Regions from separate parts of the Halomonas sp. EF61 genome, predicted to be linked through region 1. Evidence: predicted binding sites of a transcription regulator. Region 1 holds the regulator's gene; the other holds the start of a gene.
What was found. Region 1 encodes sigma-54, which starts transcription at its own class of promoters, with help from an activator protein. Its sites were predicted from a motif close to TGGCACNNNNNTTGCTNT; they were not measured.
Positions count from the first base shown of each region.

Region 2: a site for sigma-54 is predicted at 3,054-3,071, ahead of NFI08_RS08130 (circularly permuted type 2 ATP-grasp protein). Genes of this name have one in related genera too.

Region 1 is NZ_JAMSHM010000002.1:140,807-155,853, reverse strand. It holds gene rapZ (RNase adapter RapZ) at 1-27, opposite strand, end outside; gene ptsN (PTS IIA-like nitrogen regulatory protein PtsN) at 81-566, opposite strand; gene hpf (ribosome hibernation-promoting factor, HPF/YfiA family) at 572-880, opposite strand; gene NFI08_RS09765 (RNA polymerase factor sigma-54) at 1,040-2,452, opposite strand; gene lptB (LPS export ABC transporter ATP-binding protein) at 2,734-3,459, opposite strand; gene lptA (lipopolysaccharide transport periplasmic protein LptA) at 3,459-3,989, opposite strand; gene lptC (LPS export ABC transporter periplasmic protein LptC) at 4,002-4,577, opposite strand; gene NFI08_RS09745 (KdsC family phosphatase) at 4,574-5,140, opposite strand; gene NFI08_RS09740 (KpsF/GutQ family sugar-phosphate isomerase) at 5,173-6,177, opposite strand; gene NFI08_RS09735 (calcium/sodium antiporter) at 6,202-7,152, opposite strand; gene NFI08_RS09730 (ATP-binding cassette domain-containing protein) at 7,402-8,214, shown strand; gene mlaE (lipid asymmetry maintenance ABC transporter permease subunit MlaE) at 8,211-8,993, shown strand; gene mlaD (outer membrane lipid asymmetry maintenance protein MlaD) at 9,011-9,475, shown strand; gene NFI08_RS09715 (MlaC/ttg2D family ABC transporter substrate-binding protein) at 9,510-10,160, shown strand; gene NFI08_RS09710 (STAS domain-containing protein) at 10,157-10,492, shown strand; gene NFI08_RS09705 (BolA family protein) at 10,776-11,030, shown strand; gene murA (UDP-N-acetylglucosamine 1-carboxyvinyltransferase) at 11,044-12,306, shown strand; gene hisG (ATP phosphoribosyltransferase) at 12,395-13,045, shown strand; gene hisD (histidinol dehydrogenase) at 13,112-14,425, shown strand; gene NFI08_RS09685 (Do family serine endopeptidase) at 14,582-15,047, opposite strand, start outside.
Region 2 is NZ_JAMSHM010000001.1:1,832,334-1,847,380, forward strand. It holds gene NFI08_RS08115 (fasciclin domain-containing protein) at 369-887, shown strand; gene NFI08_RS08120 (phosphatidylglycerophosphatase A family protein) at 1,075-1,563, opposite strand; gene NFI08_RS08125 (transglutaminase family protein) at 1,640-2,578, opposite strand; gene NFI08_RS08130 (circularly permuted type 2 ATP-grasp protein) at 3,162-4,619, shown strand; gene NFI08_RS08135 (alpha-E domain-containing protein) at 4,624-5,610, shown strand; gene NFI08_RS08140 (zinc-binding metallopeptidase family protein) at 5,936-6,994, opposite strand; gene NFI08_RS08145 (alpha/beta hydrolase) at 7,046-8,080, opposite strand; gene NFI08_RS08150 (GNAT family N-acetyltransferase) at 8,077-8,610, opposite strand; gene NFI08_RS08155 (glycosyltransferase family 2 protein) at 8,856-9,776, shown strand; gene NFI08_RS08160 (lipid-A-disaccharide synthase N-terminal domain-containing protein) at 9,773-10,105, shown strand; gene NFI08_RS08165 (ArnT family glycosyltransferase) at 10,110-11,909, shown strand; gene thpD (ectoine hydroxylase) at 12,269-13,270, shown strand; gene NFI08_RS08175 (fumarylacetoacetate hydrolase family protein) at 13,419-14,096, shown strand; gene NFI08_RS08180 (alcohol dehydrogenase family protein) at 14,132-15,047, opposite strand, start outside.

The sequences.
Region 1 (15,047 bases):
GCGACCACTGATGATCACGAGCTGCATGTCCTGTCTCCTTGGGCAGGCGTCCATTGCTGATGGCCTAGGCAAGGCCGCGATCAGGAGGGAGTGTCGTCCCCTGGCGCCTGTTGGCGGATGGCTTCCTGCAGGCGCTCGTGAAGCTCGCGCTGGGAGCTGGCGTGGCGCAGACGGTGACGTGTGTCGGCGTCGTTCATGACGCCGGCGACCTGGCCGAGCAGGGCGAGATGGGCGTCGTCGGCCTCTTCCGGTACCAGCAGTACGAACACCAGATCGACGGGCTCACCATCGATGGCATCGAAGTCGACAGGTTCCGCGAGTTTGAGGAAGCCGGAGATGGGCGCCTTGCAGTGGGGGTTGCGGGCATGGGGAATGGCGACGCCATTGCCTATGCCGGTACTGCCCAGGCGCTCACGTCCGATCAGCCGACTGAAGACCTCCTGGCTGTCCAGGCTCGGGGTGTTCTGCGCAATGAAGGTGCTGAAAAACTCCAGCACCCTCTTCTTGCTGCCTCCCGGGACATCGAACAATGTGCGCTCGGGAGGGAGAATGGCTTCCAATGTCATGAGAGTCAGCGAATTCCGGCGCCTTGGGCGCGGGCTTGGGATTTTTCCTTGTGCTTGACCAGCTGGCGGTCCAGCTTGTCGGCAAGGGCGTCGATAGCAGCATACATGTCGCCGTCCTGCGCTTCGGCATGCAGGTCGGCACCGGCGGCGTGAAGGGTGCAGGCGGCCAGCTGGCGTTCCTTTTCCACCGAGAGGGTCACCTGGACGTTGGTGATGTTGTCGTAGTGGCGCTCCACACGGGTGAGCTTCTCTTGTACGTAGTCACGCAGGGGATCGGTCAATTCGACGTGGTGGCCGGTGATGTTGACTTGCATGACAGGCTCCTTGCTCTTTCGGGTGGTGGCTTGATTGTAACCCTTTTTCCGATCCTGCAAACCCCCTCGACGCTACGCAGAAAGACGCAGATGTCATGCGAAATTTCAAGTGCTTGCGCTTTCCCGATAACTAGGCTAGCGACGCCGCAGCGCAAGGCCTCAGCGCAGTCGCTTGCGCTCGCTGGAAGACGGAATATTCATGGCTTCCCGGTACTTTGCCACGGTGCGTCTGGCGACATTGACGCCGTCTTCCGCCAGCAATTCCACCAGTTTGCTGTCCGACAGAGGTTTGCGGGCAGGTTCCTTTTGAATCAACGATTTGATCATGGCGCGGATGGCGGTACTGGAATGGGCGTCGCCATCCTGGCCGACCTGGCTCGAGAAAAAATACTTCAACTCGAACACGCCGCGAGGCGTGTGCACGAACTTCTGGGTGGTCACGCGGGAGATGGTGGACTCGTGCATCTCCACCTTGTCTGCGATATCGGCCAGCACCAACGGTTTCATGGCCGCTTCTCCCTGCTCGAGGAAGTCGATCTGACGCACCATGATTTCCCGGCCGACCTTCAGTAAGGTGTCGTTGCGGCTGGACAGACTCTTGATCAGCCAGCGCGCCTCCTGCAGGTGGTCCTTGAGGAACTGGTTGTCCTGGCTCTTGTCCGCGCGCCGAATCAGTGCAGCGTAGTCGGGCTGGATGCGCAGTCGGGGCATTGCATCCGGGTTGAGTTCAACGCGCCAGCCCTCTTCGGTGTGGCGTACCACCAGGTCGGGTATGACGTAGTCGTTATCGCTGTCACCGAACTGGCTGCCGGGACGTGGGTCGAGGCTCCGGATCAGCTCGATGACGCTGTCGAGTTGGTCGTCATCGAGTCCTAGTCGGCGCTTCAGCAGACGTCGGTCGCCGCTGGCCAGCGCCTCGAGAAACTGTCTTACCAGTCGTCCGGCCTGGGGCAGCAGGACGGTATCGCGAGGCAGGCTATCCAGTTGCAGCATCAAACACTCGCGCAGGTCGCGGGCGAACACTCCGGTCGGTTCGAACTGTTGCAGCCGAACCAGCACCGCCTCCACCTCGGCGAGGGGAGGGGGGCGACGACCGTCTTGCTCGAGCCCCTGGGCAATGTCATCCAGCGTCTGCTCGAGATAGCCGTCGGCGTTGACCGCGTCGAGCAGGCTCTCGGCGATCAGGCGCTCCTGGTCGCTGACGTCGAGCATCGCCAGTTGCCAGCTCAGGTGGCTGTGCAGTGACTGGGAGCTTGCCTGGCGCTCGAAATCCGGCGCCTCGCCACTGCCGGCGGGGGTGGTGCCCAGGTCCTGGTAGGTGTCGGACCAGTCGCTGTCCACACTGAGTTCCGAGGGAATCTGATCCGCCCAGTCATCTTCCACGGCTTCCCTCGTCTGCTGTTCGCCGAACTCGTCCTCGAGTTCGAGCATGGGGTTGGCCTCCAGCGCCTGCTGGACCTCCTGGCGCAGGTCCAGGGTCGAAAGCTGCAGCAGGCCGATCGCCTGTTGCAGTTGCGGGGTCATGGTCAGCTGGGTACCGATGCGCAGCTGCAGTGACGCCTTGAGGGCCATGGGTCGGGATCCACCAGTGTTGTCGAAAGGCTTTACCCTAACGACGAGTCATCAGACATGCAAGCATCTTGCCAAGTTGGTGTTTTTTGACCTGTGGGAGGGAGTGTAAAGGTCGATGTGGAACAACTTGGTAGGGGGGAGGTGCTTCTTTCGAGGGAGGCCCTGTGTGCAAGGTGAGGCCGACCCTTTCGGGGCCGGCGGTTGGATGCTGATGCTGGCAAGTGTTGCGGCCGCTTGATGCGACTGCGACTGCGACTGCGGCTGTCGGGCGGCCCTGCGGTCTAGAGGCGGAAGTTCTCGCCCAGGTAGACCTCCTTGACGCGCTGGTTGGCGAGGATGGACTCGGCGCTGCCCTCAGCGATGATCTGGCCGTCGCCGACGATGTAGGCACGATCGCAGATATCGAGGGTCTCGCGCACGTTGTGATCGGTGATCAGGACGCCGATATCGCGGGCCTTGAGTTGACGAATGATGGACTTGATCTCGCCCACCGAGATCGGGTCGACCCCGGCGAAGGGTTCATCGAGCAGGATAAAGGCCGGCTCGGTGGCCAGGGCGCGAGCGATCTCGACCCGGCGCCGCTCCCCGCCGGACAGGCTCATGCCGGGGTTGTCACGAATATGGCTGACGTGGAAATCCTCGAGGAGTTGCTCGAGACGTGCTTCTCGGCCCTCGCGGTCGAGGTCCTTGCGGGTCTCGAGGATCGCCATGATGTTGTCGGCCACCGACAGCTTGCGAAAGATCGAAGCCTCCTGAGGCAGGTAGCCGATACCGGCCAGCGCGCGCTGGTGCATGGCCGCGCGGCTCAGGTCCCGATCATCGATGCTGATGCTGCCGGCGTCGGCTCTGACCAGGCCGACGATCATGTAGAAGGAGGTGGTCTTGCCGGCCCCGTTGGGGCCCAGCAGACCGACGATGCTGCCCTGCTCGATCGACAGGCTGATGTCCTGGACGACGCGACGCTTCTTGTAGCTCTTGGCCAGATGGCGAGCGTGGAGAGTCTTCATCAGTTTCCTTGGCTTTCCGGCTCGAGGGTCATGCGAATGCGCTGCTCGCCCTGGACGCCCTGGGCGCTGGAGCGGGCCTGGACCACGCGGCGATCGAGGAAGTACTCCAGATAGGCACCGTCGAAGGTGTCATTGGCCTTGTGCAGCTCAGCCTGGTCGATCAGCTCCATGCGGCGTTCGGCTACGTGGTAGATCACCTTGCGGCCCCAGCCCTTGACCACCGGTTCTTCCGGGGATGGCTTCTGCTCGAGGTAGGCGCGGGAGCCGGTCGCGGTCGCCAGTGACAGTTGTCCCTGGTCGTTGCGCTGGATCTCGACGCGTTCGCCGGTGAGGATCATGCTGCCTTGCACAATGCGCACGTCGCCGGTATAGACCGCGGTACCGGCGCGATCATCGAGATCCAGCTGGTCGGCCTCCACCTGAATCGGTGCGCTGCGATCACTTTCCAGCGCCAGGACACTGCTGCCGGTGGCGCCGGCGGCCAGGCCAAGGGCCAGGGCAAGCAGGAGGGCGGGACTTGGACGCATCATGGAAGGGGCTCCTTATTGAGGCTCTGGCGGATGATGACCGGTGACATTGTCGGTCAGGCGAGCGGTATTGTCATGGATCCAGGCGTCGAAGCGCTCCCCTTGCATCTGTTGAGGGGGTTGGCGTAGGACGGCTGGCGTTTCGCTCCAGACATGGCCACTGTCGCTGTCGTAGACCAATACCTCGGTATCAAGCTGCCAACGCTCCGCGGGGGCCTCGAGATGGGCGTCGCCCGACAGGGTCAGGGGGTTGCCGTCCGGACCCAGTTCACCGTTGTCGGCGTCGGCGATCCACTCTCGGCCGCTGTCGTCGATCAGCGCAAGGTCCGGCTGGTCCACCCGGGTGATGTCGTCGAGCGGTGTGTGCACAAGGCGTGGCGTATCGATGCGCTGGTGGGGGGTGCCCTGGGCATCGAAGCGGGTCAGGCGGGCATCCACCAGGTAGTAGTCGGGCTCGCCGGCCTTGTCATTGGGTACCAGGTCGGGGACGTTGCTCTCGCGGGGGTCGAGCAACGTCAGGCCGCCACCGAGTACCAGCAGCAGGATGACCAGCCAGAAGCGAAAGCCTGGACGCAGTGCGCTCAGTTTCATGTCAGCGGTCCGTTGCTCAGGTAGCTGTCGATGATATCGTCGAGGCGGCCCTGGGCCATCAGCAGGGTGTCGGTGATCTCGCGCACCGCGCCATGTCCGCCGGCAACCTGGGTGACCCAGTCGGCGTGCTGACGAAGATAGCAGGGGGCGCCTGGCACGGTGATGCCGACCGCACTGCGATGGATGCAGGGAAGGTCGGGCAGGTCATCGCCGCAGTAGGCGACCTGGTCGAGGGTCAGGCCAAGCGAATCGCACAGCGATTCAAGGGCGGGCAGCTTGCGCTCGACCCCTTGCTGTACGTGCTCGATGCCGAGTGCTCTGGCTCTCTGGGTGACCATGGGGGAGCTGCGCCCGGTGATCAGGGCCACCTGGATACCGGCGCGCTTGGCCAGCTTGAGGCCGTGGCCATCCAGGGTGTTGAACGCCTTCAACTCGGAGCCGTCGGCGTGGAAGTGCAGTCGACCATCGGTCAGTACGCCGTCCACGTCCAGCGCCAGCAGCTTGATGTGGCGCAGGCGCTCCACCAGTTCCGGCGCGAGGGAGGCGAGAAGCTCGTGAGACATGACGGCGTTCCTTGTAAAGGGATAAATGAGGCTCAGATGACACCGGCGGCCAGCAGGTCGTGCATATGCAGTGCACCGACTGGGCGCTGCTCGTCATCGACCACCGCCAGGGCGGTGATCCGGCCTTCCTCCATCAGCTTGACCGCTTCCGCCGCCAGGGTGGCGGGGCCGATGCGTCGCCCGGGGGTGGTCATCACGTCATCCACGGTAAGCGAGCTGAAGTCCTGATGGCGATCCAGGGTACGGCGCAGGTCGCCGTCGGTATAGACCCCGGCCAGGGTGCCGTCGGGGGACACCACGCAGGTAAAGCCGAGTCCCTGACGGGTGATCTCGAGCAGGGCGTCGCGCAGCGGCGAGCCCGACGGTACCGAGGGCAGCCGGTCGCCGGTATGCATCAGGTCGGCCACGGTCAACAGCAGTCGCTTGCCCAGGCTGCCGCCCGGGTGGGACAGGGCGAAATCCTCGGCGGTGAAGCCGCGGGTCTCGAGCAGCGCCACCGCCAGGGCGTCGCCCAGCGCCAGCGCTGCGGTGGTCGAAGAGGTCGGGGCCAGGTCCAGTGGGCAGGCCTCGCGCTCGACCCCTGCGTATAGATGGGCTTCGGCGTGGCGGGCCAGGGTCGACTGTGCTCGGCCGGTCATGCTGATCAGTGGAATGCCCATGCGCTTGAGCAGCGGCAGCAGGGCAGTGACCTCGGCGGTTTCGCCGGAGTTGGACAGTGCCAGGACGACGTCGCCGGGCGTGATCATGCCCAGGTCACCATGACTGGCTTCGCCGGGATGGACAAAGAAGGCCGGCGTGCCGGTGCTGGCCAGGGTGGCGGCGATCTTGCCGCCGACATGTCCCGACTTGCCCATGCCGGTGACGACCACCCGGCCGCGGCAGGCCAGCAGCAGTTGGCAGGCACGGTCGAAGTCGCCGTCGAGACGCCCGATCAGGGCGTCGATGGCGTCACGTTCCAGCTCCAGGGTGCGTCGTGCGATATCGCGGACGCTCAGGGTCGGCGTCTGCGCCGAGGAGGGGTGTTTGCTCATGGCCATGATTGTTGCCGTTTACTGCCGTTGTCACAAGGGGCCTGCCGCGACCGAAAGGCCGAGCCAGGTCAGATAAAGCGCATAGGTGCAGGCCAGCAGCGCGCCGATCCAGCGCCCCAGGCGCCCTCGGCGTTGCCACAGCAGCAGCGCCGCCAGCAGCAGCGTCAGGCCAAGCATTACCGGAAAGTCGCGGCCGGCGGCTGCGGGATCGGTGGCTCCCGGCGCCAGCAGCGCCGGTACCGGCAGTACCGCCAGCATATTGAACAGGTTGGAGCCGATGACGTTGCCGATGGCCAGATCGTGGTGGCGCTTCAGCGCGCTGGCCACGCAGGCGGCGAGTTCCGGCAGGCTGGTGCCGATGGCGACGACGGTCAGACCGATCACCAGCTCGCTTACGCCAAAGGTGCGTGCCAGCTCAGTGGCGCCCCAGACCAGGGCGCGGGAGCTGGCGATCATCACCGCCAGGGTCAGCACCAGCCAGCCGATGGCCTTGCCCAGTGCCATGCCGGGAATGTCGTCGGCCATCTCCTGTTCGGCCTCGTCGGCGCGAAACAGCCACCACAGACTGAATACCAGCAGCGCGATCAGCAGGGCCGCGTCGAGGCGTTCGAGGCTGCCATCGGCCAGGGCGTAGCCGGCGAGGCCGGTGGCGCCCAACAGCAGTGGCAGCTCGCGGCGCACGATGGTGAAGCGCACCGGGATCGGCACCACCAGTGCAGTCACGCCCAGTACCAGCGCGATGTTGGCGATATTGGAGCCCAGCGCATTGCCGGTGGCCAGGTCGGGGGCGCCATCCAGCGAGGCCATCACCGAGACCACGATTTCCGGGGCAGAGGTGCCGATGGAGACGATGGTCATGCCGACCAGCATGATGCTCATGCCGGCGCGGTAGGCGGTGGCGGCGGCGGCGCCGACAAAGCGATCCGCGCTCCAGAGCAGGCCCACCAGGCCCAGGGCGACGACGACAGACGGTAACAGCATGGAGAACGACTTGGTTGCAGAAAGGGCGCCCATTGAACCCTTAGATAAACCTGCGCGCAAGCGCGCAACCGGGGCACTGGCATGCTGCATTTGAGTTAAGATACGATGTTCGAAAACCGAGCGCGGCTCAAGGCGCTCTATTCTCAAGGTTCGGGCTCAGGTCTGGCCAGGCGTCGAATCCGAGGATTCGGGGCGGGCGTCCGGTCTGAACCGCCGGTTCACGGTGATACTGACTCTATAGGGACTGCGATGACGGCTTCCTCCTTGGTGGAGGTGGAGAATCTGCATTTCACGCGCGGCGACAGGGATATCTTTCGCGGCGTGGATCTCTCCATACCCCGCGGCAAGATCACGGCCATCATGGGGCCAAGTGGCACCGGGAAGACTACCCTGCTGAAACTGATCGGGGGGCAGCTCAACCCCAGTGGCGGACGCGTCCTGATCGATGGTCAGGACGTCCATCGCCTGTCGCGCAAGGATCTGTTCCAGATGCGTCGGCGCATGGGCATGCTGTTCCAGAGTGGCGCGCTGTTTTCCGATCTCAGTGTCTACGAGAACGTGGCCTTTCCGCTGCGGGTGCACACCGATCTGCCGGAAAGCATGGTGCGTGACGTGGTGCTGATGAAGCTCGAGGCGGTGGGGCTGCGTGGGGCCAGAGACTTGATGCCAGCAGAGCTGTCCGGCGGCATGACACGGCGTGTGGCGCTGGCGCGGGCGGTGGCGCTGGATCCTGAATTGATTCTCTACGATGAGCCCTTCGTCGGCCAGGATCCGATCTCCATGGGTGTGCTGGTCCAGTTGATTCGACGGCTGAATCAGGCGCTGGGCTTGACGGCGGTGGTGGTCTCCCATGATATCAAGGAGACCCTGTCCATCGCCGACTACGTCTACGTGGTCGCCGACGGGCGGGTCATGGCCCACGGCACGCCGGCGTCGCTGGACGTGGAACAGGACGCCCGAGTCAGTCAGTTCGTGCATGGTGAGCCGGATGGCCCTGTGCCGTTTCACTACCCGGCCAACGATTTTCACGATGACATTCTGGGCCAGGGGAGCCGTCCATGATCGAACGAATCACCCATATGGGACGGCGCGGCTGCGACCTGCTGGAGGCCGTCGGCCGGGCCAGCATCTTTCTCGGCCAGTCCATGCTGGGGCGCCCCTCGGCAGAAGGGTTCAGCCTGTGGGTGGCCCAGGTCTATGCGGTCGGTGTGCTGTCGTTGGCCATCGTGCTGGTGTCGGGGCTGTTCATCGGCATGGTGCTGGCGCTTCAGGGTTACACCATCCTGGTCGGGTTCGGTGCCGAGGACGCGCTCGGCCAGATGGTGTCGTTGGCCCTGTTGCGTGAACTGGCGCCGGTGGTGGCGGCGCTGTTGTTCGCCGGGCGCGCGGGCTCGGCATTGACCGCCGAGATTGGCCTGATGAAGGCCACCGAGCAGCTGACCAGCATGGAGATGATCGGCGTCGATCCGCTGCGTCGTATCGTGGCGCCACGCCTGTGGGCGGGGTTCGTCTCGCTGCCGCTGTTGACCATCGGCTTCAGCGTGGTCGGCGTGTACGGCGGCTACCTGGTCGGGGTCGAGTGGCTCGGGGTGTTCGAAGGCTCGTACTGGGGCAACATGCAGGCCAGCGTCGGCTTCTTTACTGATATCGGCAACGGCGTGGTCAAGAGCATCGTGTTCGCCATAGTGGTCACCTGGATTGCCGTGTTCCAGGGGTATGATCTGGTGCCGACCTCGGAAGGTATTTCGCGGGCCACCACCCGTACCGTGGTGTATTCCTCCCTGGCCGTGCTGGGCTTGGATTTCGTTCTTACCGCCGTGATGTTCGGCGGGCTTTCCTGATTCTGCGGAGACTGTCCATGAAGCGCAGCAAGACGATGGAGTTTGGTGTGGGCCTGTTCATGCTGGCCGGTATCCTGGGGCTGGTATTCCTGGGGCTCAAGGTCAGCGGCCTGGACCTGCAACGTGCCGACGACACCTACGAGCTCCGGGCCAACTTCGCGAATATCGGTGGGCTCAAGCCGCGGGCACGAGTGACGATGGCCGGGGTGACCGTGGGACGGGTAGAGAGCATCGAGCTGGATACCGAGTTCTACGATGCCGTGGTGGTGATGTCGCTGGACAGCTCCCTGGCCGGCAAGCTGCCGGATGACAGCACCGCGGCGATCCTTACCTCGGGCCTGCTTGGTGAGCAGTACATCGGGCTGTCGGTCGGGGGATCACCGGAGATGATCGCCGAGGGTGAGGCGATTCGTGATACCCAGTCCGCGCTGGTGCTCGAGGAACTGATCCAGCAGTTCGTGTCCAATCTGACGAAAGACTGATCCGGCAGTTTCCGGAGATACAAGGAGGCAACCCATGACCCGTTCTTTGCCCGCAATGGTTCACCTGCGCCGCTGGTTGATGGCGCTGATGATGGTGCTGGCCAGTCTGCCGGCCATGGCCCAGCAATCCCCCGAACAGCTGATTCGCGACAGCGTCAATGATCTGATGGGGATGATCGGCGGCCGAGAGGCCTACTTCATGGACCGTCCCGACGAGCTCAAGCAGATGGTCGACGAGAGTCTGCGTGGCGTCGCCGACTTTCGCTACATCGGCGCCAGTGTGATGGGCCGCTACTTCAACAATGCCACGCCGGAGCAGCGTTCGCGCTTCGTCGAGGTGTTCAAGCAGACCCTGCTCGACACCTATGCCAAGGGCCTGGTGACCTTCGAGTACAAGGAAGTTCGCGTGCTCGATAACCAGTCCGCCTCACGCTATGACGATCAGGACAGCGTCGAGATGGAAGTGGTGGCCACCGATGGCACCATCTACCCGGTCAACTACACCCTGCGCAAGTCCAACGGCCAGTGGCGGGTGGTCAATGTCATCGTCAACGGCATCAATCTCGGTCTGACCTTCCGCAACCAGTTCGATCAGGCCATGCGTGACCACAACCGTGACTACGACGCCGTGATCAACAATTGGTCGCCGGATGTCGGCGTCGACGAACTGGAGCGCGGTGCGTGAGCGTGTTGATGGAAGTGGCGTCGGCCCGCCTGCTCGAGGACGGAAGTACACTCCGGGTGTGTGGCAAGGTCGACTTCGACGGGGCCGCGGACATGGCCGAGGCAGGTCGTGAGTGGCTCCAGAGTCGGGCATCGGGCACCTCGGTGTGCCTCGACCTGAGCGAGGTGGAGCACGTCTCCAGCGCGGCGCTGACCATGATGCTCGAGTGGGCGCGTACCATTCGCCGGATCGGGCTGTCGCTCAACAGCATCAAGCTGTCGGCGCAGCTCAGGCAGTTGACCGAGCTTGCCGGTCTGGATGATCTGTTGCCTTCCAGCACCGTTACCGCCTAGCGGCGGTTGTCTGGCTGCTGGTGTCCGTGACGCGCCTGGTTCGACGTCTGAATCCAGCGCCTTGATCCGGGCTGCTCGCCCTCGCCGCTAGCCCTTCCGGCACCCCCGACCACCGCAAGGTGGCCGGGGGTGTCTTTTTTGTGACGGATGTATAGGTGGAAACCTCGCTGCGTCATCGCCAAGCGCGCCGCTTTTCTTTACCATATGCCCTTTGAGTTTTTTCGGGACGTCACGGCGAGGCCGTGGGCGTCTCCCGTCATTGGTCTGGTCAAGGAGCAGGTGCATGCAACCCAGCGACGTCAAAGCGCTGCTCGAGAGCCGTGTCGACGGCTGTGAATTTCATATCCAGGGTGAAGGCTGTAACTTTCAGGTGATTGCGGTGGGCGAACGCTTCGCCGAGCTGTCACCGGTCAAGCGTCAGCAGGTCATCTATGGTGCGCTGTCCGAGGAAATCGCCTCCGGCGCCCTTCATGCGGTCAGCATCAAGACCTATACCCCCGCACAGTGGCAGGCTGCCGCCGAAAACACCGGAGCCTGATGGTACCGCCTTCATGGACAAATTGATCATTACCGGCAACGGACCCGCCGAGGGCGACGTCTGGGCCAGTGGCGCCAAGAATGCAGCGCTGCCCATCCTGTGCGCCACCCTGCTGTCCGAAGAGCCGGTAACCATCGGCAATCTTCCCCATCTGCAGGACATCACCACCACCCTGGAACTGCTCGGCCACATGGGCGTGCAGGCGGTGATGGGCGAAAAGATGTGCATTCAGCTCAACGGAGCCCAGGTCAGCGATTGCCACGCGCCCTATGAGCTGGTCAAGAAGATGCGCGCCTCGATCCTGGTGCTGGGACCGCTGCTTGCCCACTTCGGCAAGGCCGACGTGTCGCTGCCGGGCGGGTGCGCCATCGGCTCGCGTCCGGTGGACCTGCATATTCGTGGCCTCGAGGCCATGGGTGCCGATATCCGGGTCGAGGGTGGCTACATCCGTGCTACCACGCCGGGCCGCCTCAAGGGGGCGACCATCTTCTTCGATACCGTGACCGTGACCGGTACCGAGAACCTGCTGATGGCCGCGACCCTGGCCGACGGCACCACGGTGCTCGAGAACGCCGCCAAGGAGCCCGAGATCGTGGATCTGGCCGAGTGCCTGATCAAGATGGGTGCCGATATCCGTGGTCACGGTACTGACACCATCACCATCGAAGGGGTGGAGCGGCTCCACGGGGCTCGCCACGACGTCATGCCGGACCGTATCGAGACCGGCACCTTCCTGGTCGCAGCGGCGCTCAGCCGTGGCCGCGTTAGGGTGCGTCGTACCCGTGCCGACATTCTCGAGGCGGTGCTGGCCAAGCTCGAGGAGGCGGGGGCCAGGATTACCACCGGTGAGGACTGGATCGAGCTGGACATGGAAGGGCGCAGGCCCAGGGCGGTCAATATCAGGACCGCTCCGTATCCGGCCTTTCCCACCGACATGCAGGCCCAGTTCGTGGCCATGAATGCGGTGGCCGAGGGCTCCTCGCGAGTGGTCGAGACGATCTTCGAGAATCGTTTCATGCACGTGCAGGAGTTGAACCGCATGGGCGCCAACATCGCCCTGGAAGGCAACACTGCCGTCATCGAAGGCGTCGAGCATCTGTCCGGTGCACCGGTGATGGCCACCGATCTGCGCGCTTCGGCCTCACTGGTGATCGCGGCGATGATGGCCAAGGGCGAGACCCTGGTCGATCGTATCTACCACATCGATCGCGGCTACGAATGCATCGAGGAAAAGCTCCACCTGCTGGGTGCTCGGATCAAGCGCGTCCCGGGCTGAGCTTTCTTCGCCCAGCCGGCTCGGACTGCCCGAGCCGGCGCGGGGAAACACGCCACATTGACTTCCAACCCGACAACCGGGCGAGACCATGAGCAAGCAATTGATAGTGGCGCTCTCCAAGGGGCGCATTCTCGACGAGACGCTGCCACTGCTGGCGGATGCCGGCATCCGGCCCGCCGAGGACCTGGGCAAGAGTCGCAAGCTGTTGTTCGACACCAATCTGCCAGACGTCAAGCTGGTGGTGATTCGTGCCACCGATGTGCCGACCTATGTGCAGCTGGGGGCAGCGGACCTGGGGGTCGCCGGCAAGGATGTGCTGCTGGAGCACGGTGCCGAGGGGCTGTATGAGCCGCTGGACCTCAATATCGCGCGTTGCAAGCTGATGACCGCTGGTATTCAGGGTGCCGAGCCCGCCCGTGCCCGGCGTCGGGTGGCGACCAAGTTCGTCAATGTGGCGCGGCGCTATTACGCCGAGCAGGGCATCCAGGCCGAGGTCATCAAGCTGTACGGTGCCATGGAGCTGGCGCCGCTGATGAACCTGGCCGACGAGATCGTCGATATCGTCGATACCGGCAATACGCTGCGTGCCAACGGTATGGAGCCACGGGAACTGATGGCCCATATCAGCACCCGGTTGGTGGTCAATCAGGCCTCGATGACCATCAAGCATGATCAGATCAAGCCGCTGCTGCGCCGCTTGAGCGACGCCGTCGAGGCGCGGCGGCAGGCGGCAAGCTGAGCGCACCAGCCAACGGAACCCGAGGGTTCTCAACGTATGGCCAAGACAGAAGCGGAGATTTCCGACATGAGCCAAGACACGCCCCTGGTGGCCCGACTCTCGACCCGGGACGCGGATTTCGAGTCCCGTCTCACCGACCTGCTGGCGTGGGAAGGCGTGTCGGACCATGGTGTCCAGCAGGCGGTCTCCGAGATCATCAGCCAGGTGCGTCGGGAGGGCGACGCCGCCCTGGTGGCGCTGACCTGTCGCCTCGATCGCCTCGAGGCCTCGAGCATGGCGGATCTGACCCTGGGGGACGATCGTCTCGAGGCCGCCTACGCCGCTCTGCCCGACGACCAGCGTCAGGCGCTGGCCACCGCCGCCGAGCGTATCCGCGTCTACCACGAACGCCAGAAGCCCACTTCCTGGCAGTACACCGAAGATGACGGCACCGTGCTGGGGCAGAAGGTGACGCCGCTGGATCGCGCCGGTATCTATGTGCCCGGCGGCAAGGCCGCCTATCCCTCATCGGTGCTGATGAACGCTGTGCCGGCCCACGTGGCGGGAGTGCGGGAGATCATCATGGTGGTGCCCACGCCCGACGGCGTGGTCAACGATCTGGTGCTGGCGGCGGCGCATCTGGCCGGGGTCGACAAGGTGTTTACCCTGGGCGGTGCCCAGGCCGTGGCGGCGCTGGCCTATGGCACCGAAAGCGTGCCCAGGGTCGACAAGATCGTCGGGCCGGGCAACATTTATGTGGCCACCGCCAAGCGCGCGGTCTTTGGTCAGGTGGGGATCGACATGATCGCCGGGCCCTCCGAGATCCTGGTGGTGTCCGACGGCCAGACCGATCCTGACTGGCTGGCCATGGACCTGTTCTCCCAGGCAGAGCACGACGAAGACGCCCAGGCGATCCTGGTCAGCTGGGATGTGGAGCATCTGGCGGCGGTGGAAGCGTCCATGGAACGGCTGCTGCCGACGCTCGAGCGCGAAGCCATCGCCGGGGCCTCGCTGCGTACGCGCGGTGCGCTCATCGCCTGTCGTGACGAGGGCGAGGCGCTGGAGTTGATCAATCGCATCGCGCCGGAGCACCTGGAGTTGTCGGTGGAGCACCCGGAGCGACTGGCGGAGCAGGTGCGCCATGCCGGAGCCATCTTCATGGGACGGCATACCGCTGAGGCGCTGGGCGACTACTGCGCTGGTCCCAACCACGTGCTGCCGACCTCGGGTACGGCGCGCTTTTCGTCACCGCTTGGCGTCTATGACTTCCAGAAGCGCTCTTCGATCATTCACTGCTCGCCACAGGGGGCGTCTACCCTGGGCAAGACCGCCTCGGTGCTGGCTCGTGGTGAATCGCTGACCGCCCACGCGCGTTCGGCGGAGTACCGCATCAAGGATTGAAGCGACGCAGGGCCGGTGGTCGTTGTGACCGAGCGCCCCCGGCCCCAGACAGGCATCCAGACATGAAAAGGCCCGGAGCAATTCCGGGCCTTTTCATGTCTGGACGGTGGGGCACGCTTGGACACTGCTTCTGCGTTACCCACCTCGGGGTGCGTCTCAGGGGGCTGACTGGCTGCTGCCGGTCTGCTGCGACTGGGATTGGGGCGTGGGGCGCTCGCCGACTTCCAGTTCCACCTCGATCGGCTTGCCGTCGCGGGCGACGCTGACGGTCAGGGTGGTGCCGGGAGCCACCGCAGCGATGTCGCTCATGGTCCGACGCGGATCGATCACCGCGCGACCGTCGACCTCGAGCAGTACGTCTCCGGGTTTCAGTCCCGCCCGGTCGGCCGGTCCCTGGGACACCACGCCGGCGATGATTACCCCGGCTGGCGCCTGCAGGCCGAAGGAAGCGGCCAGTTCCTGGTTCAGCTCCTGGGCCTCGATGCCGAGCCAGCCGCGGATGACCCGGCCGTGGGTGACCAGCTCGTCGAGGATGCTGCGGGCCAGGTTGGCCGGGATCGCGAAACCGATACCCTGGGAGCCCCCCGAGCGGGAGAAGATGGCGGTGTTGATGCCGACCAGG
Region 2 (15,047 bases), on a different contig from region 1:
CGTTCCGTTGTGGAAGCGAGGCTGCGCATGGCCCTCCTGGCCGAGCCTCAACGGTACGAAAGGTTCTCATCGCCAGGCTTGATATGCAAGTATTGTATAGGTTTTCTGTCGCCGGAAGCGTATCGGCATCTCGCCGTCATTACCGTCTTTCCGAGCAGCGCCCATATCATGACGTCAAAAGATGACGCTTTGATGATCAGAGTGGCGAAAGCTGTCGTAAAACTTTTTCTTGTACATTACTTGTTCTTGATCTAATTTTTGTACATGAACTGCGTCGTCCTGGTTGAGCAGCCCCGACAGAGAGGTTCCCGGGAGGCGCGCAGTGGCGACGCGACATCTCGGAGCAATCACCGCAAGGAGGCGAGAGCATGAAAAAAGCAATGTCTGCCGCAACGTCGTTCCTGCCGAGCTGCGTGCTCGGCGTAGCGCTGCTCGCTGGCGGGGTGGCCGAAGCGGATCAGCAGCAACAGCAGGATCCCTCACGCAATCTGCTCGAAGTCGCCCAGGCCGACGGACGTTTCTCGACATTGCTTGATGCTGTCGAGAAGGCTGGCCTCGACGAGCCGCTACAGGGAGATGAAACCTATACGCTCTTTGCTCCAACGAACGAAGCCTTCGGTACCCTGCAGCCAGGACAGCTCGACGAGTGGATGAGCGACGACAAGGCCTCCCACCGACGTCTGGTCGAGGTCGTTTCCTACCACATGGTGGAAGGAGAAGTGTCACTGGAGGAGTCATCTGAGGTGACCACCCTGCAGGGAACCGACATGGCCATCGACGCCCAGGAAGGCTCGGCAAGCGTAGGCAATGCCGCCGTGGTGGAGTCCGACATCAAGGCCAGCAATGGGGTGATCCACGTGGTGGACAGCGTGCTGATCCCTGAATAACCGATGCTGATTGACTGACGCCAGTGCAGCATCTGCTGCACTGGTCGCCAGAGGCCGGGCACGAGTTCCCCCGGTCACTGTTTCGATAGACCCCTGTCCCGTTTGGCCGCCCGTCGAGGGCGGTTTTTTTTGTGTCAGGGCTGTGGATTTAGGAAGCAGCGCTCGGCATTGGCAGGCCGCTATTGGCTTAAGAGGACTGCTCGGGATCTCGCTGCCAGTAGCGGCGGGTCAGGCGCACCAGCAGTATCAGGGTGAGGGCTGCATACAATGCCGCCATTGCGTCGTCGGCGACGATGCCGAGTCCCCCGCCAATACCTTCGATCTCGCGTACCGGAGACAGCTTGGAGATATCGAACAGGCGAAACAGTAGATAGCCCAGCGGCAGGATGATGCGTCGTCGGTAGCGCGAGAAGGCCAGCACCGCGATGGGCAGGGCCACCCATTCGTCGAGCACGATCTGGGGCAGGTCGCCGCCGCCCAGCCACATCGAAGCGAAGTGGCAGACGGGAACGGCCAGCACGAGGAGCGTCAGGGTAACGGCCAGGCGCGTGCCGAGCGGCAGCCGGAACAGCCACCAGGCGACCGGTAGTCCGATCAGGGAGCCGACCGTCCCCGGCGCCCAGGGGGAATAGCCCAGGCCGAAGCCGGTGGCAATCCAGATCAACAGGTCCTGCATGGAATCTCTCCTGAGAAGACGGTGGGCAGGGCAGGGCAAGGCCGGGCAGAGCCTGCGCAATATAAAGGACAGCGAATCAGCCGGCTATCGGCGCTGCCGGGTGATCGCCAGGGATGGCGGAGGTCGGTCCGGTGGCCGCGAATTCCCCGGCGGGAACAACGTCCACTTCCACCTCGAGGCGCTGGCGCCCACCACCGGTCACCACGCCCTTGAGCGGCGCCACGTCCTCGTAGTCGCGGCCCCAGCCAAGCAACAGGTGTCGTTCGCCGGCGCGCACACCGTTGGTGGGGTCGAAGTCGAGCCAACCCCAGCCGGGTATCAGCACGGAGAACCAGGCGTGGGAGGCGTCGGCGCCCATCAGTCGAGGCTGTCCTGGAGGCGGTAGCGTCTCGAGGTAGCCGCTGACGTAGCGCGCGGCCAGACCCACCGAGCGCAGGGTGGCGATGGCCAGGTGAGCGAAGTCCTGACACACCCCACGGCGATGCTGGAGCACCTGGGACGGTGTCGTCTCCAGGTCGCTGAACTCGCTGTCGTAGCGGAATTCCTCATAGATGCGACGGTTCAAGCGTTCCACGCAGTCCACCAGATCGCCACCAGCGGGAAAACAGTCTTCTGCCCAGGCGGCGAGCAGCGGGCGGCGCTCGATATAGGCGGAGTTTTCAAGAAACGGCTGTGCTTCGCGGAAACCTGGCTGGTGGCGGTCTGCCAACAGCTCTCGACACCGCTCCCAGCCCATGAGGGCCTGCGGCGGTGTGGCGCGAGGCGAGGTCATGACCTGCGCCTCCAGCGTGACCTCGAGCTGGGTATGGGGGGTGTCGACCGCGAACAGCGCGATATGGTTGCCGAAGGCGTCCTGTCGGCTCTGGCGTAGCGACTCGCCCGGCGAGATCGACAATTGCGCCCAGGCAACCTGCTGGTAGGCCATTTCACGGGGCATCAGGCAGGCCTCGTTCTCGCTCAATGTCACGATCTCGCTGTAGTGGTAGCGCGTGGTGTGGCGAAGTCGATAGATCATCTGCCGGATCCCGCCGTGACACCCCTGCCAAGGCTGGCCACACGGCACCGCCTGGCGCCGCTGTCTTGAGCAGGGCAGGACAGCGGTGCGCACGAGCCAGGGAGGGCGGAACGAGAAGAGGCAGGCATGGGAAGCGAGGAGGCTCCTGGGTGTAGGCGAATGTTGCAGAAGGTGACGATATCCCCCCCGAACCGTGGCGACAAGATGTACCCGACTCCTGCCTGTCTCTCAAGCTCGAAAGGTGGACGTTGTCAGCAACAGGGGTTTTCGACCGGCGTCGCAAGGGCTGATGATAGCTGCCGCTCACGCTCGCCAGGTGCCGCCCGGATTGCACCAGATCGGTGCTCGCTGCCCCTTCTTGCTGGCTCGTGGCGCACTTTCGGCAGGAGCAAGTGGTCGCTTTTTGTCCAAACTGCTCAATTGCGCCCGTCGGTCCGGCGAGAAGGTGCGGCGCTGTGTCCTATTCTCGGCGGCCTGGTACAGAGCTTGCTATACAGCAAGGAGGGACCCGGTACGGTCGAAGGCGGGGGTGCCATCGTCGTTGTCGGGTCGCCGGATGCCGAAAACAATCGAGGGTGTGCCGATGAGCCATGTGGATTGGCAGCAGTACGACTGCGCAGGGTTCTATGACGAACTGGTGGCGACGCCCGGGATGCCGCGGGAGGCGGCCAAGATGCTGTGTAACGTGCTCGCGGGCTTTGCCCCTGACGAGCTGGAAGAGCGCAAGAACGCAGCAGAGATCGCCATTCGCACCATGGGGATCACCTTCACGGTGTATTCCGAGGGCAGCATGATCGACCGCGCCTGGCCTTTCGACATCGTGCCTCGCATCATCCCCGCCGACGAGTGGCGACGCACCGAGGCAGGCCTCAAGCAGCGGGTCGAGGCGCTCAACCTGTTCATCGACGACCTGTACCACGACCAGAAGGTCGTCAAGGATGGCGTGCTGCCGGCGGCGGTACTCGAGCAATCCGTCAACTTTCGCCCCCAGTGTGTAGGGATCGATCCACCCCACGGGGTCTGGGCGCATATCTGCGGCTCCGATCTGGTGCGTGGTGGCGACGGCACCGTCTACGTGCTGGAGGACAACCTGCGGATACCGTCCGGGGTGTCCTACATGCTCGAGAATCGCAACGTGACCAAGCGCGTGCTGCCGGAGCTGTTCGCCTCGGGCAAGATTCATCCGGTCGACGACTATGTGCCCCAGCTTTACGACATGCTGGCGGGCATGTCGCCACGCCATTGGGACGATCCCCAGGTGGTGGTGCTGACCCCGGGTATCTACAACTCGGCCTACTACGAGCACGCCTACCTGGCCCAGCAGATGGGCGTGCAGCTGGTCGAGGGGCCGGATCTGCTGGTCGATGACGACGACGTGGTCTACATGCGCACCGTCCAGGGGCTGACCCGTGTGGACGTGATCTACCGCCGCGTCGACGACGCCTTCCTCGACCCGGAGGCGTTTCGCAAGGACTCGGTACTGGGCGTACCCGGATTGATGCGGGCCTGGCGCAGCGGCAAGGTGGCGCTGGCCAACGCCCCGGGGGCCGGTGTCGCCGATGACAAGGTGGTCTACGCCTTCGTGCCGAAACTGATCAAGTACTACCTGGATCAGGAGGCGCTGCTGCCCAATGTGCCGAGCTACCTGTGCATGCTCGAGGAAGACCGCCGCTATGTGCTGGAGCACCTGCATGAACTGGTGGTAAAGCCCGCCAACGAGTCCGGCGGCTACGGCATGCTGATGGGGCCTCAGGCCTCCCAGGCCGAGCGTGATGCCTTCGCCAGGCTGATCCAGGAGGACCCGCGCAACTACATGGCCCAGCCCATGCTGAACCTGTCCACCACCCCCACGCTGTTCGATGGCAGGCCCGAGCCGCGCCACGTCGACCTGCGCCCGTTCATCCTGTCGGGCCAGGACGGCGCCTACGTCACCACCGGTGGCTTGACCCGTGTGGCCCTGGTCAAGGGCTCGCTGGTGGTCAACTCGTCCCAAGGGGGCGGCAGCAAGGACACCTGGATCGTCGAGACGGGGGAGGACTGAGACCATGCTGATGCTTTCCAGAGTCGCCGAAAACCTGTACTGGATGGCCCGCTACATCGAGCGTGCCGAAGATACCGCCCGGCTGATCAACGTTTCCAGTCACCTGATGCTCGACATGCCCTACCGCCAACCGCTGGGATGGGCGGCGATGGTCGATATCACCGGGGGCGCCGAGGTGTTCGAGACCCTCTACGACGAGCCCAACGATCGCAACGTGGTGCAGTTCCTGTGTGCCGACCGACGCTACTCCGGCTCGATCCTGTCCGCCCTTGCCCAGGCCCGCGAGAACCTGCGTACTACTCGGGACGTGGTACCGCGGGAGGTATGGGAAGAGATCAATCAGCTTTACATGACTGCCGGTGCCCACGCCGATGCGGGCCTCGGCCCGGGTCGTCGCGAGCGCTTCCTGAAGCTGGTGATTCGTGGCTGTCAGACGTTGATCGGGTTGATCGAGGGCACCCTCAGCTACGGTGGGTCACGGACCTTCATGATGCTCGGGCGCCAGCTCGAACGGGCCGACATGATCACCCGCATCATCGATGTGCGCTCGGCCAACCTGCTGCAGCGTGACAGCGACGAGATTCGTCCGTTCGAGCACCTGCAGTGGATGAGTGTGCTCAAGTCGTTGACGGCCTACCAGATGTATCGACAGCACGTGCGCTGTCGGGTCAGGGCCACCGACGTGCTGCGTTTCCTGGTGCAGGACTCCCTGTTCCCGCGTTCGGTGTCGCGCAGTCTCAAGGACAGCATCCGGGCGCTGCGCTCGCTGCCGCGACATGAGCGCGCCCTGGCCTCGGCGACGCTGGTGCTGGCCGATGTGGCCGAGGCCGACGTCCGTGCCCTGGTGCGCTCCCCCGAGGCCCTGCACGACTTTATCGACGTGCTGCAACAGGGCTTTGCCGAGCTGCATACGGCGATCGCCCGCACCTACTTCCCGACCCTCGATGACCTGGGCGATGGCGAGCTACTGGCGGCCAGCGACCAGGCGTGAAGCCAGGCGGGCCAGGTATCCCATGGCCCGCCTGCCCTGAGCCACTGCTGAATCCAGCCAAGCCGAATCTAGCCAAGGCGGATCTTGCCAAACCGGATATCGACAAGCCGGATATTGCCAAGCATTGCGGCCCCTCCTGGAAAGAGGGCCGCATGGTGGTGCTAGGGCTTGTCTGAAAAGTGCCTGCGCTCGGTAATACGGCGTTAAAAATCGGATCAAAATGCTCATTTACACCCCGTAAACTACGCTTTCTCACCGATTTTTGCCTTGTCTAACCTTCGCTCGTCGACTTTTCGGACAGCGCCTAGGTGGGGCGACGGGCGGTTCACTGCTGTCGTCGCGCCGCCAGCACCATGTCGTGGATATAGCAAAGCTTGCAGGCGATGGTCGGGGTGATCACCTCCGGCACCAGGTCGAGCAGTCCCATCTCGCGATTCATCTCGTTGAAGCCGAGGCTCAGGCGGCGAAAGGTGGTCAACATCGCTTCGAGGTCCTCGTCGAAGCCGGTGGGGGTGATGCCGAAGTGTCCGGCGGTATCGAGGATGGCGACCATGTCCAGGTAGAAGCCGAAGGTTTCGGCGAAGTCCTCCCAGGGGTGCATGGTGGCGTAGGCCGACACGAAGCGGCCGCGCCAGTCATTCGGTGGTCCCTGCTGATAGTGGCGATCGAGGGCTTCGCTGTAGCTGGGGTTGTTGTGGTCACCGAATACCTCGATGTAGGCCGACTCGTCGCGCCCCTTGATCAACAACTCCCAGTAATAGTGTCCGATCTCGTGGCGGAAGTGGCCGATCAGGGTGCGGTGGGCCTCGTTGAAGTCGTTGCGCAGGCGCTCGCGCTCGACGTCGTCGGCTTCCTTGACGTTGATGGTGATCAGTCCGCCGGCGTGACCGGTGAACACCGGCATGCCCTCGTCGCTGGAGTGCCAGTCGCCTTCCGCCGCCACTTCGTCGGCGAGGAAGGCGAAGGCCAGCGGCGGGTTGGCGCGGCGGCCATCTACCTCGTGGGGCAGCCCCAGCAGGTCGAGGGTGTAGAAAAGCCGGCGCTTGGCACTCTCGAGCTTGGCCCAGCGTTCACGATGGCCGGGCACCGACAGGTCGGGGATGGCCTGGTTGTGGCGACAGCAGTCACACAGCGTCATGCCACGGTCGGCCTCCTCGCTGGTGATCATGCGGTTGCAGACCCCTTCCACGGAATAGTTGTGGCACTTGACCAGCAGCGTAGCGCAGGTGTCGTCGACGCAGCGGTAGCGACCATCGGGCTGAAGATCGACCGTCACCAGGGCATGGCAACCCGGGCACCAGCCAAGTTCGGAGTGGCATACCAGGCAGAGGGTATTGTCGAAGAACAGGCGGTTGTCACAGCGTTGGCAGGGGTAGTGGCGCATTCGCATGCCCTCGGGCGTGGCCAGTCAGGTGTCGTCGCCAGTATAGCCAGGCTACCGGGCGGGCGGCGGGTCGGTCTCGTCTGGAGTGTGCTGAGGCGACTCGGTGGCGTGGGCCGTGGGCGCTGGCGCCGGCGCCAGCGCCTGGGCGAGAAATTTCCGCTGGTCGTCGGCGAAGGCCGCCCGCCAGTCGCCCTCGTAGATCTCGAAGTGGCCGGTGTCGTAGGTCTTGAGTGTGGCCTGTGATCCCAGTGCTTCCGCCAGCCGGTAGCCGGGGGCGATCGGCGCGACGCTGTCACGCAGGCAAAGTTGCAGCAGCACCGGACAGTGAACCTGGCGGGCCCGGGTGACCGGACGGTAGAGCCCGAGCGCCAGCAGGGCGCGTGGCGCAATACGATTGTCGAAGTCGTCATCGACAAACGACAGGATCCCCGTCAGGGCGTCCGGGGCGGAGAGCGCGGCCAGGGTTCCCGGCTCGCCGGCCAGTGGCAGGTACCGGGGCCCTCGGCCGAGGCAGCCCCTGGCTAGGTCGGCGAGTCCTACCCCGGTCATGCGCAGGAAAGTACCAGGTCCTGCGTCCTTGAGCTTGAGCAGCGACGAGGCCCGACCGTCGAGCATCGGATTCATGGCGATGACCGCAGCGACATCGTCGCGACGAGCCGCCAGAGTGATGACATGGGCCGACGAGAATGACGTACCCCAAAGCACCAGCGGGAGGGCCGGTGCCCGGTCCCGGGCGTAGTCGATGGCGGCCGTGTAGTCCTGTTGCTGGCGCTTGATACCGAGTAGCTGGCGAGGCTCGCCGTCGGAGCGGCCGAAGTGACGATAGTCGAAGACCAGCACGCTGTGGCCGGCGTGATGCAGGGCCTGGGCGTAGCCGACAAGGCCGCCTGCCACCGTTCCGCCAAGACCGTGGGCCATGACCACCACCGCACCATCGTCGGCACCTTCGAACCACCAGCCGCGACAGCGAGTATCGCCGCTGTCGAAGGTTACCGCTTCGGCGCAGGACAGGTCGCGGGTGTCGGCACTGTCGAGGGGCAACTGTGTGGCGCTGTTGTCGGGGCTGGCGTCATCACTTGCGCTCATCGGCTGGCCTCCTTCAGGTCGCCATCCAGGCCGTCATCCCGGTCGTCATCCCGGTCGTCATCGAAGACGGCCAAGGTCATGTAGACGCTGTTGGGATCCTCGACATAGCCGGCGAAGGGCGCACAGGGGGTAAAGCCATGACGCGTGTAGAACTGGCGAGCCGGAGCGAAGCCCGGCTGTGAGCCGGTCTCCAGGCTCAGCCGGCGATAGCTCCGCATTCTGGCCTCCTCGATGACCTTGTCGAGCATCAAGGAGGCCAGACCCCGGCGAAGGTGGCTTGGTGCCGTGCGCATGGACTTGATCTCGCCGTGGTCGTGGCTGACTTCCTTCAGGGCGACGCAGCCGACCAGATCGTCATCATCCCACAGCCCCCACAGGGTCACCTCCGGCGCCTTCAGTTCATCCAGGGTCAGGGCATGCCGGCTTTCTGGCGGCGAGGTGGGCGCCAGTTTCTTCAGTCCGCGGCGGTGGGCGCGGATCATCGCCGCCATGGCGGGGGCGGCAGGGTCCTCTTGCTGGAAACGCAACATGGCTACCTCGATGCAGTGGTGCCTTCAGGGTACCTCAGGTGGCACGGTTTTCGGACATCGGGTATGCGGTGGCACGTCGTCTCGCACAGGAGGTCGATGAAGGTGTCTCGCCTGGAGGCTCCTGCGACGCTGTGAGCGTGGTGACGTCTCGGTGACGTCGTGACCAAGGGCGGCATTTATGAATTAAGGGTGGCTTAAGTATCGCCGGGCAAGGTGACGGTATTCCCCAGTCCGAGGCGAATCCCATGCACGCTGTAACCCTGTCGGTAGTGATCCCTGCCCATAACGAAGCCGCCAACCTGCCCACGCTGCTCGATGAGATCGAGCAAGCGTTGTCGCAACAGGCCTACGAGGTCATCGTGGTAGACGATGGCTCTGACGATGATACCTGGCCCCTGCTGGTGACGCGGGCCCACCGTCAGGACACGCTGAGGCCACTTCGCCATCGCGATAGCGCGGGTCAGAGCACCGCCCTGTGGCAGGCAGCGAGGCATGCCCGAGGCGAGTGGCTGGCGACCCTGGACGGCGATGGCCAGAACGACCCCGCCGATATTCCTGCGTTGCTGGAAGCCGCGAAGGCGGCGCGGGTGGACCTAGTGGGCGGTCATCGCGTCACACGCCAGGACTCCGCGCTCAAGCGGCTGTCTTCTAGGGTCGCCAACGCGGTTCGAGCACGACTGCTCGGCGATGGCTCGCCGGATAGCGGCTGTGGTCTCAAGGTGATCCGCCGGCAGGCGTTTCTTTCGCTACCGTACTTCGATCATATGCATCGTTTTTTACCTGCCCTTGTCGCCGCTCAGGGCGGGCGTTGTCTGTCCCACCCCGTCAAACACCGGCCTCGCAGGGCCGGGCGCTCTCACTACGGCCTGAGCAACCGCCTGTGGGTCGGCATCACCGACCTGATCGGAGTGCGCTGGCTGCAACGTCGCTCGCGACTGCCGGTGGACTGTCGTGGTATCGATGATGCGCTCGACCCGCCTCGGGTCGGGACGACGCTGGGGCATGGGGAGCTGGCCTTTGCGACGGACACCACCGTCAACAAAACTGGTAGGCAGCAGCCGATGCCTGACGGTCTCGATGTTGTCCTGCCCCGTGTCGTCTTTGGCAGTACGGCCTCAAGCAGCAGCGTTACCCTGAACCAGGCCGCCGCAGGGTCGTCGCAATGACGCTGTCCTGGTGGCTGGTGGTAGGTTTTCTCGGTCAGGCGCTGTTTTCGGCGCGCTTTGTCGTGCAGTGGATCGCCAGTGAGAGGGCGAAACGCAGCGTGGTGCCGGTGGCCTTCTGGTTTCTCAGCCTGGCCGGGGGTGTGACCCTGCTGGTCTATGCCATCCATCGCCGAGACCCGGTGTTTATTCTTGGGCAGGGGGCCGGGCTCTTTATCTATCTGCGCAATGTGATGTTGCTGCGCAACAATACCATCGGCAGATCCTCGCAGCGGCCGGGCGAACCGGCGCCGTCTTCCATCGAATCGACGTCGTCACGTGCCGGAGGATAGCGTCATGCCCCCCTTGAGAATGCCTCTTCGCCTGTCCTGGGCCGGTTGGCTGGCCTTCTGCGCCTTCGCCGTCCTGCTGCTGGCACTCGGTCTCGGCTGGCGCGATCCTTGGCCCGCCGATGAGCCCCGTTTCGCCTTGAATGCCATCGAGATGCTGGTGACCGGAGATTTCTGGATCCCCCATCGCGGCGGTGAACTCTACGCTGACAAGCCGCCGATCTTCATGTGGGCAAGCGCCCTGGGCATCTGGCTGACCGGCTCGATGCGAATCGGCTTTCTGCTGCCGTCGCTGCTGGCCGGGCTCGGCACCCTGGCGCTGATCGTGGATCTGAGTCGGCGTTTATACGGCCCGCGCATTGGTCTGCTGGCGGGCATTGCCACCCTGGCGACCCTGCAGTTTGTGTTGCAGGCCAAGACCGCCCAGATCGACATGCTGTTGACCTTCTTTACCACCCTGGGCGCCTACGGACTGTTACGCCATGCCCTGCTGGGGCCCTCTCGCTGGTGGTGGCGGGCGGGCTTTGCGGCCATGGGGGCCGGCATCCTGACCAAGGGGGTGGGCTTTCTGCCGCTGGCGCTGCTGCCCGCCTGGTGGTGGTTGGGGCGCGGCGGTGTCAGCGGTAACAGGGGGGCTGGCCGGCTGACGTCGCTCCGCCTTCGCGACCTTCTCGAGGGACTGGGGTGCCTGCTCGCGGTGGTGCTGGCCTGGGGGTTGCCGATGATCCTGATCACCAGCCTGAGCGACGACCCGAGCCTGGCGGCCTATCGTGACAATATTCTGTTCAAGCAGACCGGTGAGCGCTACGCCGACGCCTGGGCTCACCTGCGCCCCTGGTACTACTACATCGCCCAGGTGCTGCCCTGGGCCTGGATGCCGCTGGTGCTGACCTTCCCCTGGGCCTTTCCCAACTGGTGGCGACGCATTCGCCGCGGTGATGCGCGTACGCTGCTGCCTGTAAGCGCCGTGGTGTTGATCGTGGTCTTCTTCTCGCTGTCACCGGGTAAACGCGGCGTCTATATGCTGCCGACCCTGCCGCTGATGGTGCTGGCGCTGGCGCCACTGCTGCCGGCGCTTGCCAGGCGGATCGGCCTCAATCGCGCGGGCTTTGGAGCCGTCATCCTGCTTGGCGGGCTGCTGGGATTGGCGGGCCTTCTAGGGCTCTGCGATGTCGCGCCGTTGGAGCGTCTGGCCCATCGCTACGGGATCACTCCCTGGTGGGAGTGGCTGGCGCTGGGGGGCCTGGCTCTGTGCCTGGCGCTTGTGTTGAGGCCGCGCCGAGGCCTGGTCGCCGTGACCCTGTTCCTGTGGTGCCTGTGGGGGTGGTGGAGTACCCAAGGCTACGTCTGGATGGACCCGGAGCGCTCGCCCCGGGACATGATGGCCAGGGTGGCGGAGCTGGTGGGGCCGGCCGGTGAGATCGCGCTGTTGAACTTCGATGAGGAGATCCTGCTGCATTCGCGCACGCCAAGCGTTCACTTCGGCGACATGACGCCCATCGAGCAAGAGCTTCCTGCCGCCATGGCCTGGCTCGCCGAGGCACCATCGCGGCGCTGGATGCTGGTGGTGGACAAGGATCTGGAAGACATCGACTGCGGCGAGCTTGGCCAAGGGTCCGACCTCGGCCATCAGAATCGCCACGACTGGCTGCTGCTGCCGGGTAGCGCCTTCGCCGGTTGCCCCCAGGATCGCGACGCTGCACCGCTCTACCTGGCACCAACATCGCTGCCAGGCTCCGGCGCCTGGCGCTACTTCACCGAGACACAGCCTGTCCCCGGCGAGGTAGCAGGAGTGACGCATCGCTGAAAGTTGGACGCAAGTTGTGCAAGGGTTGAATTCAAGAGGCGGCTTTTGTAGCTTGGGCTCGGGGAGATAGCCTTCTCCTTCAGGGCGGCGCTATACCTTGAATTCAGCCTTGAATGCAGCCTTGAGGTCAGCCTTAGATGCACCTTGGGATGCAGCCTTAGATGCACCCTGTGATGTGGCCTTGAATGCTGCCCTTGATGCAGTCGGTGATATGGCCTTTGACGGTCAGTGACGCCTGTGTGGCGCAGCATTTCTGGGCCGTCGCTGGTGTAAAGGTAAGTCGCTGGTGTACAGGTATGTAGCGCCGCGGGTACGTGTTCGAATCTGAAAGCTGATCAATACCAAGGGAGGGTGATCGGATGGAAGTGCAGACATCGTCCAATCCGCAAACCAAGCATCGCAGCAACCTGGACCCACAAGACCAGCAGCGTTTCGACTGGCAACGTTTCGCCGGGCTCGACAGCGGCCAGGCTCGCGCCACCCGCTACCCGACGCGATTGCCTGAACCGATGGACAGCCTGTGGGTCGACCGCCAGGGCCCGGTGGTCAAGGGCAGCGCCGACCAGGGGCCGCTGAGCCAGCAGCAGCTCGACGAGTTCGAGCAGAAGGGCTTTCTGTTTGAGCCCGACTTCCTCGGTGGCGAAGAGCTCGCACGCCTGCGCGAAGAGCTCAAGGCATTGCTCGACAACGACGCCTATCGGGGCAAGGACTACAGCATCGTCGAGCCGAGCGGCAAGGAGATCCGCTCGCTGTTCGCCGTGCACTATCTGTCCCGGGTGTTCGCCCACCTGGCCAATGATGAACGTCTGGTCGGCCGCGCTCGCCAGATTCTCGGCGGCGAGAGCTACGTCCACCAGTCGCGCATCAACTACAAGCCGGGCTTCGAGGGCAAGGGCTTCAACTGGCACTCGGACTTCGAGACCTGGCACGCCGAGGACGGCATGCCCGACATGCACGCGGTGAGTGCCTCCATCGTGCTGACCGACAACCACGAGTTCAACGGTCCGCTGATGCTGATTCCCGGCTCCCATCGGGTGTTCGTGCCTTGCATTGGCGAGACGCCGGACAACAACCACGAGAAGTCGCTGCAGAAGCAGGAGATCGGGGTGCCGAGTCAGGAAGCCCTGCGCCAGCTGATCGATCGCAACGGTATCGAGGCGCCCAAGGGCAGCGCTGGTGGGCTGTTGCTGTTCGACTGCAACACGTTGCATGGCTCCAACGCCAACATGTCGCCGGATCCGCGCAGCAATGCCTTCTTCGTCTACAACCGCGTCGACAACCGCTGCGTCGAGCCGTTTGCGGCCAACCGCCGTCGCCCGGATTTCCTGGCCCACGAGCCTGGCAGCGATTTCAATCCCTGAAGCGACGGTCGCCACCGCTCGCGATGAGCGCGATGGCTGGGATAGACTCGAAAGGCGCGCCTTGGGCGCGCCTTTTTTGCATGCCACGCGACCCCGTTCGCTGGGCCGTGTCGTTTCCTATCCTTCTTCATGCCTTCAGGAGCCTGCCATGTCTCTCGTCCCGAGCTTTGTCGACGGTGACGCCTTCTCCCAACCACTTGGCAAGGTGGTCTGTGTTGGACGCAACTACGCCGAGCACGCCAAGGAGCTCGACAACCCGGTACCCGACGCACCCTTGCTGTTCATCAAGCCGGCGACCAGTGTGGTGCCCCTGGAAGAGCCGATCGGCGGTCCCTTCGAGCGCTCCGACGTACACTTCGAGACCGAGCTTGCGCTGTTGATCGGCGAGACCCTGCGTGAGGCCACGCCCGAGCAGGCCGAGGCGGCAGTGGTCGGGGTCGGGCTTGCGCTGGACCTGACGTTGCGTGATGTCCAGTCGGCGCTGAAGAAGAAGGGGCATCCGTGGGAGATCGCCAAGGCCTTCGATGGCGCCTGCCCGCTGTCGCGTTTCGTGCCCATCGAGGCGCCGCTCGACTGGTCGGCCATCGAGTTCAGCCTCGACATGAACGGTGAACGTCGCCAGCACGGCGTGGCCCGAGACATGCTGTTCGCGATCCCGGCGCTGCTGTCCGAGATGAGCCAGCACTTCACCCTGGCCCCGGGTGACGTGGTGCTGACCGGCACCCCGGCCGGTGTCGGCAAGCTGGAGAAGGGCGCGAGCCTGGCTTTCGAACTGACACTGCCCAGCGGCCAGCGCCACGCCCTCGAGACCCGCGTGCTCGGTTAACGCTTGGCTAACCCGCAGTCCCGACGCCTTCGGCGTCAGTCCAGCGGCGGCGGCAGCAGCACGAAGTTGCCCACGTGCTGCTTCTCGAGAAAGGCCTGCTGGGCCTCGACGATCTGCGCAAGCGGGAAGGTCCTGGCCAGCAGGGGACGAATCTCGCCGCGCTCGATGTAGCCGATCAGGTCCGGAAAGATCGGCTCGTCCCAGGCGGTGGAGCCGATCAGGCGCACGTCCTTGAGGTACAGCTTGCGCATGTCGAGTTCCACCACCGGCCCTGCGATGGCGCCGGAGGAGACGTAGCGGCCGCCGCGGTCGAGCACCTCCAGCACCCCGCCAAAGCCCTTGCCGGCGACGTTGTCCACCGCGACGTCGATGCTCGACTCGCCGAGGCTGGCCAGCAGGTCATCGTCGCGGTCGAGCAGGCGGTCGGCGCCGAGGGCGCGGATCGCCTCGTGCTTGGCGCTGCCCGCCACCGCCGTGACGTGGGCGCCCCGGCGCTTGGCCAACTGCACCACCGCCGAGCCGACACCTCCCGAGGCACCGGTGACCAGCACCCGATCACCGGCGCTGACACCAGCGCGGTGCAGCATGTTCTCTGCGGTGCCGTAGGCGCAGGGGATGGTGGCGAGTTCCTCATCGCTCCAGTCGCAGTCCACCGGGAATATCTCGCTTGCGGGCACCTTGACGAACTGGGCGAAGGCTCCGTCGAAGTCAGAGGCCATCCACACCGAGTCCCAGTGATCGAAGCCCCTGGTGCGCATGCAGGCGCGTACCAGTACCCGCCTACCCAGCAGGTCAGCCGTGGCCGAGGCGTTGGCACCTTCCTCTCCCGGCGCACCCAGGGCCACTACCTCGCCACAGCAGTCGGTGCCCTGGATCAGCGGAAAGGGAGTGGCGCCATTCCAGCCACCATCCTCGGCGTCGGCGGCGTTCTCGGCGCTGTTATCGAAGGCG